Ammoniphilus sp. CFH 90114: one gene and its partner. Each later gene encodes a partner of the first gene's protein in a complex. Links are inferred from orthologs where the notes say so. Each region holds a gene or a part of one and is shown on either strand. Other genes may lie near its edges.

Region 1 (4,348 bases):
ACTGGGATCGATTCGTGATATCTAAGGAAGTAATCGTTCCATCGGATCCAATAAGGATGTCAATATTATCGCCAGCTTGAATATCGGAGGCGCCTGAAGCGGTTTGCCCTTGAAGCTTAATTGTCGCAGTCGGGGACAATTTATAAACGCTTGGACGCGTATTCTCCTTCCCTTGAACAGTGAGATACGCCTGGTCTTGAGAAACGGAAATAACGGTTCCTTCTTCAATAATCGTAATAACTTTAATCTCTGTCACTAAGGAGCTATCTAATTTGACTTCGACTTCCATTCCCTTACGCAAGCCATTAAAACCCGCTGTTCGATGATCGGGATAAGACACCGCAGCGTTGGGTGAAATCGAATAAACTTTAACGGAAGTCCCTTTTTGAAGTGTCAGCAGTCCCTTCGTTGCATCTACTTCATAGATAAGTCCACTACTTGAGAGGTCGGCTTGTCCGATAACACGGTAAATCTTAATAACCTTACCGCCGATGACTGTAATTTCTATCGTGTCATCAACCGCTAGATCATCAATAGATTGAACCGTACCATCCTTTGAACCAAAGCTTACTTGATCCACTAACTGGTAATTCTTGAGTCCTTCCGGCGTCGTTACGGCAATGGTCTTGAATTCCTTTACGACCTTCGATAGGGTACCCGTGATTGTTTCTTGTGCTGCCGCTTCATCTAGTATCTCGATCATGGCCGCCGTGCTAGAACTGGTAGCTCCTAGCAATACATTCACAGGCTGGTAGCGGGCGATCGAAGAAAAGCTTACCTTCTGATTATCCTTAAATACTTGTGTGTCTGAACTTAAAGTGACCTTCATCTGGCCGCTCTTTGTCTCTAACAGCATCTCATCACCCATATAAGACAAGATCTGTCCTTGGACTTCATTCCCTACGCGAGTGGCAAGATGCTTCTCTGCTCGGTTGACTAGAACAGCGAACTGAGCTCTAGTAACAGCTTGCTTAGGTCTAAAGCTAAAGCTTCCGTTCGTGTTCTCGAATCCCTTGATTAAATCAAATTCATTGGAAGCTGCTAATTTCACATAATTACTAGCCCATTGGCTAATATCATCGTTGTCAGAGAAGGTACCTGCAACATTCTCATATAGTTTCGCTTCTGCTTCCTTCTCGATCATCCGAACGAGAAGCTGTGCAACCCATTGGCGAGACGCTTCATATTTCCCTCTAAATTCTTCTCCATCCTCAAGCTGAAGCAGACCTTCTCTATGAGCCACGGATACATACCCCTTCGCCCAATCCGAGACATCGCGATAAAGGCTGGAGTAATCCGTACCGGAATAAGCTTCTGCTTCGGTTTTAAGTCCCATGGTACGAAGAGCCATAGCCACAGCCTGTTCCTTGCTCACCTTCTGATCTGGAAGGAATCTTCCATCATTGGTCCCCTCAATTAGTCCCTTTAGTGACATCTTGGTGATGCTCTGCAGTGCCCAACCATGTCTTGCATCCACGTCACTAAATGTCTTTCCTTGGGCCCCGACTGTGATCGGGTTAGTAAGTATTAAACCAACGACAAGCAATAAAGATAAAATACTGGAAATAGTTTGTCTGAACTTTCTACTCATGCTGTTGTCTCCTCTCCCTTTATGTAAAATTTTCCTTATAAGGTGACATGAAAAAAAGAGGGCTTTTGCCTTTCTCCCTCTTTTTACCTTTCGACACCATTCCTGCAAATTCCTCTTCATAAAGAGAAAATTTTGCCGAACTTTACCTCTTGAAATTCCAATCCTTATGGCTATATCGATCCCTTGCCAGGTGTTCGGCCAACTCCAATTCTTCCTCCGTCAGAACGCTTGGTATCAGCTCCATTCCAAGACCAGCCTCGAACCCCTGATAAAAAGCTTCATGTGCCTCGACTAAAGTCACTATTCTCGAGCTTAGGTGATTAATGGCAACCGCCTTCTCTAGAAATGATGCTTTCATTCTCTCCTTTACACGCTCGGAGGGAAATCTTAAGACATTAAACAGCTTATCCACATCAAAATCAAGTAAGATCGAGCCATGCTGAAGAATCGTTCCCTTTTGTCTTGTTTGTGCACTTCCGGCAACCTTCTTCCCCTCGACAACCAGCTCATACCATGAAGGAGAATCAAAGCAGGCTGAAGAACCCATGGATGCATATTTCGCTTTTTCTTCCTCTGATGCTAGGGATACCATCTCTGCATGAAAACCAAGGGTTTGAAATCCTTCCAATAGGCCATTGCTTATCACACGATAAGCTTCATTCACTTGAGTTGGCATACCTGGATAAGACTCTGACACAACCACACTGTATGTAAGTTCTTGATCATGAAGAACCGCCCTTCCCCCCGTCTGGCGGCGAACGAATCCCAAACCATACTTACGAACTGCCTCGTGATCAATCTCCTTCTCTGCCTTTTGGAAGTATCCGATCGATAAAGTAGACGGCTCCCATGTATAGAATCTTACAGTTGGCGGCGTTTTTCCTTGACTATGTATAGTGAGGATGGCTTCATCGATCGCCATGTTCATGGCTGGCGACATGGGGCCAGAATCGATAAATCTCCATTTTGCTTTTTCTCTCATCTAACTTGCCCTCCCCTCCTCTTTCACCAGTAACATATAGTGTAACATGAATGAAACAATCTTGTAGTCTCCTGAGAGTATGTTATAGCTGTTCCCTCAAAAAATAACCGGAAACACCCACTCAGGTGACTTCCGGTTATTCTTCACACGACATTACTTTCTTTTATGCTTTGGACCTTTGTTTGGATCCTTGATTTCCGTTTTCCCACGTGTATCATTTACTTCGTCCCAGGATGTCTTCGTACGGATATCCGTTTTCCCCTGGTCTTGACGCTCCTTCATGAAAACCCCTCCTTCTTGATAAAATCAGTTTTAGGGTTTCCAAATGTCGAAGAGTTGAATCCTACTGTTTCTTATAACGGAGTACCGGCTTTCTTGCAGCTGTCACTTCGTCCAAACGAGTCACGACGGTGTGATGTGGAGCTTCCTGAACGACCGAAGGATTCTCTTCGGCTTCCTTCGCAATTTGAATCATCACATCGATAAACTGATCGATGGTTTCTTTCGATTCGGTTTCAGTCGGTTCAAACATCATACACTCTTCCACAATTAACGGGAAGTAAATGGTTGGCGGGTGGTAGCCGAAGTCTAGCAATCTTTTCGCTATATCCAACGTTCTTACGCCCAGCTTTTTCTGACGGCGACCAGATAACACAAACTCATGCTTACACACTCGATCATAAGGTAGATCATAATAAGGGGCAAGCTTTCTCATCATATAGTTTGCATTTAATACAGCCTCTTGGGAAACACGAAGCAACCCTTCTGGTCCATTGGAGCGTATATAGACGAATGCACGCAAGTTGATCCCGAAGTTCCCGTAGTACCCTTTCACTCGTCCGATGGACTCAGGAATATCATAATTTAAGCGATATTGTTCGCCATCTTTGACCACCTGCGGTCTAGGAATAAACGGAGATAGCTCCTTCTTACAACCGATTGGACCAGAGCCCGGTCCCCCACCTCCGTGTGGGCCAGTAAATGTTTTGTGCAAGTTTAGGTGAACGACGTCAAATCCCATATCCCCAGGTCGAGCAATACCAAGAATGGCATTCGCATTTGCTCCATCATAATATAGCAGTCCGCCTGCCTCATGTACGATTTCGGCAATTTCCAGAATATGTTCTTCAAATAAACCTAGTGTATTAGGGTTAGTCAACATAAGGGCTGCTGTATCCGGACCGACAGCTTTACGTAGCTCTTCTACATTGACAAGGCCATTTTCATCAGAGGAAATAGTCACTGTATCTAAGCCGGCGACAGAAGCACTTGCTGGGTTCGTACCATGAGCGGTGTCCGGAACAATGACCTTCGTTCGATTCTCTCCACGGCTCTCATGGTAAGCGCGAATCATCATTAACGCCGTCCACTCGCCTTGGGCTCCGGCAGCTGGCTGAAGAGTAACTTCATCCATCCCCGTGATCTCGGCGAGTTCTGTCTGAAGGTCATACATCACTTTTAATGCACCTTGGATCGTCTCTTCTGCCTGATAAGGATGAATCTTGGCAAATCCAGCGTAACGAGCCACGTCTTCGTTTATCTTAGGGTTATATTTCATCGTACAAGAACCTAACGGATAGAATCCATTGTCAATCCCGTGATTGCGATTAGACAGTTCCGTGTAGTGGCGAACAAGCTCTAACTCGGACACCTCAGGAAGTTCAGCCGGCTCTTGGCGGATAAACTGTCCAGGCAAGACGGACGTTATATCTACTTCAGGCACATCGCAAGCTGGCAAAGAATAGGCATGACGACCCGCTTTACTAATCTCAAAA
Region 2 (2,970 bases), on another replicon or contig:
ACTTCCTTTCCCAATGGTATACTTGTTTATCGCCTCATCAAAAGCTTCCATAGCCACACTGAATTCATCGTCTCGTGAAGGATCAATAAATCTCTTGCACACCTTTGAGGCGACTTGCGAAATAAATGGCGTATATTGACTAATCAATTGATTTCTAACGTCCAAGTCCCCGTTTTGGGCCAAGCGGATATCCTCTTCTAGTTCAATCTTGGCTTGAGACGGTTGTGAAGAACGCTTTCCTAGGAAGCGGGTTAAAAACATGTTTTCACCTCACACCACAGTTATTCGTCTGGACGTTTACATTTATGTCCGTATTTGACTATGTAAAAGAAAGAAAACTTGATTGCCACGAAGCAAACAAGTTTTCTACCTTCCTATTTACATAAAAAGGATAGCCTTCCCACTAGGCGGAAAGACTATTTTCCTTTTCCTATCAGCGTTGTTTTTGACTTTTCCACTTATTAAGACGCTCACTTAATCGGTTCAGTCTCTTCTTCAGCGATTCTTCCCACTCACGATCCTTTAACATTTTGGCAACGGATAAAAGGTCTAGAGCTGAATCAATCTGCTGGCGAAACACTTCGTCAATTCGCCCTTCATCAATTACTGTACAATTTTCAAAAATATTTTTCAAGGATTCTCCATTCACGTATTCTTTAAAATCCACTTCAGGAGTGTCATCCGTTTGTGCGTATTCTGACAGAATTTCAAACTCTTCTTCTATTCTTGGGTGTACATCAATCCGGTTACAGACCGGACAGTGAAGTATCGGTACATTGTTGATGTAAGTCTTGTGGTGACGCAGGCTGCCGAGTGCGCCGATCATACTCGCTCCACAACAGAAACTCATCGGATCTCCTCCCCTACATTTCTCCAACCGAAACTTTCAATCTCTTGAAGTTGGCCGAAACTTTGTTCATTTATATTCTATTTTAATAGGGAGTATTCCAGTTTCCTAGGTTTAAATATTGGGGTGATTGGCAGGAAAATCAAGAACGCTAAAATAACCGAGCAAAAATAAGAAAAGGCCAGTGCATTTAGCACCAGCCATTCTCTTCGCAATCTACATATTGTGCAGGTTGTGGAATGCTCGCGTCTTCCACTCGGAAGATACGCTGATCATCTACTTGATAACCTTGGTCCATATGAACACATGTTGCATCAAAAGGAATATGACCAATGGCCTGCCCATGCAAGGTCAGGATAATGGCATTCTCTCTGATTTCCCCCCGAATTCTCTCCGTGATATCCGTACGCGGTGATAATTCAGACATAGTCCATCAGCTCCTTCAAGTTTAAGAGATGATATTAGTCTTCCTTAACCATGCTTTCGTATTCATTGGCAGACATGAGCCCTTCAACCTGGGAAGGATCTTCAAGCTCAACAACAATCATCCATGCCTTCTCATAAGGAGAATCGTTCACTAATTCAGGAGAATCCTCTAATTCAGCGTTAACCTCAAGAACCTTGCCGCTCACTGGAGCATAAAGTTCAGAAACCGTTTTCACGGATTCGACGCTTCCAAAAGAGCTGTCTTGAACGATATCATCCCCTACAGAGGGAAGTTCAACGAATACAATGTCTCCAAGCTCTGACTGGGCAAAATAAGTAATCCCAATATATGCTTTGTTGCCTTCAACACGAACCCACTCGTGTTCTTTACTATACCTTAGTTCGGCTGGATAACTCATCCTTAAGACCTCCTTATGTATGATCTAGATTATTTTACCATAATTATAGGCAAAATTCGCTAGTTCTTTACTAGCCCTAGCATACACAATTAATCCTCTGAATATCCAGTTTCATCCTGTTCTTGTTTTAGACCTGCTCTACACCTTCTACTACTCCATAACCGCCATGGAGACCTTATATCCCGTGTACTTTTTAATGTTCAACACCGCTTGCTCAAAGATGAGATATTGACCCTTAATCCCAATCAGGCGATCCTCTATTTCTGGTTGCTTGTCAAGATTGTACGTCTTCACTTTTCCCACAGATTCCAACAAGGGGTAAACGACCTCTACCCATTGTTCCTCACGAATCGCGTAAGGCTTAAATTCGTCTGGGAAATAGGAGAACGCCTTTTCTCTCAATTCAAACAAGTCTAGCGGTTCCGCTTCCCCTTTGAGCATCTTGCGCCAATCCGTCTTATCAGGGAAATGCTCCGCTAAAGCAACCTCCAGTTCACCGGCTAGCTTGCGATTGGGCACCTCGGCTATAGGAATGGCCTGGATCGCCCCTTGGTCTACCCAACGCTTCATCTCATTGCTCTTGCGAGTTAAGCCGACCTTGACTCCGCTGCTTACAGCAATATAGACATAGTGCGGAATCATACAGTGCGTGTCGCCGAAGGCCGAATCACGGCATGTCCCGGCATGATAATGACATTCATGTGGTTTGACAATGCACAGATCTGTCTCAGGTAAGGAAATCACACAGGGATAGCAGTATCCCGTATTGAACGTCTTTTTAATCTTTCTTCCACAATTCGTACATTGCATTTCACCGAGAAAACTTAAAGCCACCTTTTTCCCTAACCAGTCATTTAAGACAACTGTGTCTTCTCCCATCGGTAAGTGATAAGTAATAGGACTCTTATATTCATGCGTTAATCCTCGCAGAAATCCGTTGTAGCTCATCCGTCATCCTCCTTCAAAAGAAAAAAGTCTTACCGCCTTCAGCCTCTCTCCTTAGGAGTCGGTTTCGTGCGGCAAGACTATAAAAATCATACCCTACCCTTCTAACTTCGGTCAATATGGATCAACTGACGCTTTCTGGCTGTTGTTGTTCCGCTTGATAGGAGTGTTTGGCCTTAAACCCTAATAAAAAGAATCCGGCAAACACAAACCCTAAAAAGAAAAATAGGCTGTTCGGATGAATGTATTGAATCCCCATGCCAGACATTGCTGGTCCGATAATACTTCCTATACTAAATAACATAGCTGCCAGAACATTGGCGCTTGGAAGCA

What was found.
Region 2: the proteins of EIZ39_RS05750 (region 1) and gcvH are in contact, whole or in part, in a crystal structure (PDB 3A7A), measured with the Escherichia coli proteins. The link is inferred for Ammoniphilus sp. CFH 90114 from one-to-one orthologs.

The regions. Positions count from the first base shown.
Region 1 is NZ_SDLI01000002.1:216,963-221,310, reverse strand. What follows is about bases 654-3,641. They hold EIZ39_RS05750 (lipoate--protein ligase family protein), read right to left. Parts: upstream 2,574-3,641; coding sequence 1,734-2,573; downstream 654-1,733. Other genes in these bases: gcvPB (aminomethyl-transferring glycine dehydrogenase subunit GcvPB), read right to left, coding at 2,917-3,641; EIZ39_RS27495 (hypothetical protein), read right to left, coding at 2,727-2,855; EIZ39_RS05755 (S-layer homology domain-containing protein), read right to left, coding at 654-1,591. In the rest of the region: more of EIZ39_RS05755, read right to left, coding at 1-653; more of gcvPB, read right to left, coding at 3,642-4,348. UniProt on the Escherichia coli protein: Catalyzes both the ATP-dependent activation of exogenously supplied lipoate to lipoyl-AMP and the transfer of the activated lipoyl onto the lipoyl domains of lipoate-dependent enzymes.
Region 2 is NZ_SDLI01000007.1:78,927-81,896, reverse strand. It holds gcvH (glycine cleavage system protein GcvH), read right to left. Parts: upstream 1,693-2,970; coding sequence 1,309-1,692; downstream 1-1,308. Other genes in the region: EIZ39_RS16510 (MFS transporter), read right to left, coding at 2,762-2,970; EIZ39_RS16515 (DUF2797 domain-containing protein), read right to left, coding at 1,843-2,640; EIZ39_RS16525 (DUF2553 family protein), read right to left, coding at 1,038-1,274; EIZ39_RS16530 (hypothetical protein), read right to left, coding at 434-850; sigI (RNA polymerase sigma-I factor), read right to left, coding at 1-261. UniProt on the Escherichia coli protein: The glycine cleavage system catalyzes the degradation of glycine. The H protein shuttles the methylamine group of glycine from the P protein to the T protein.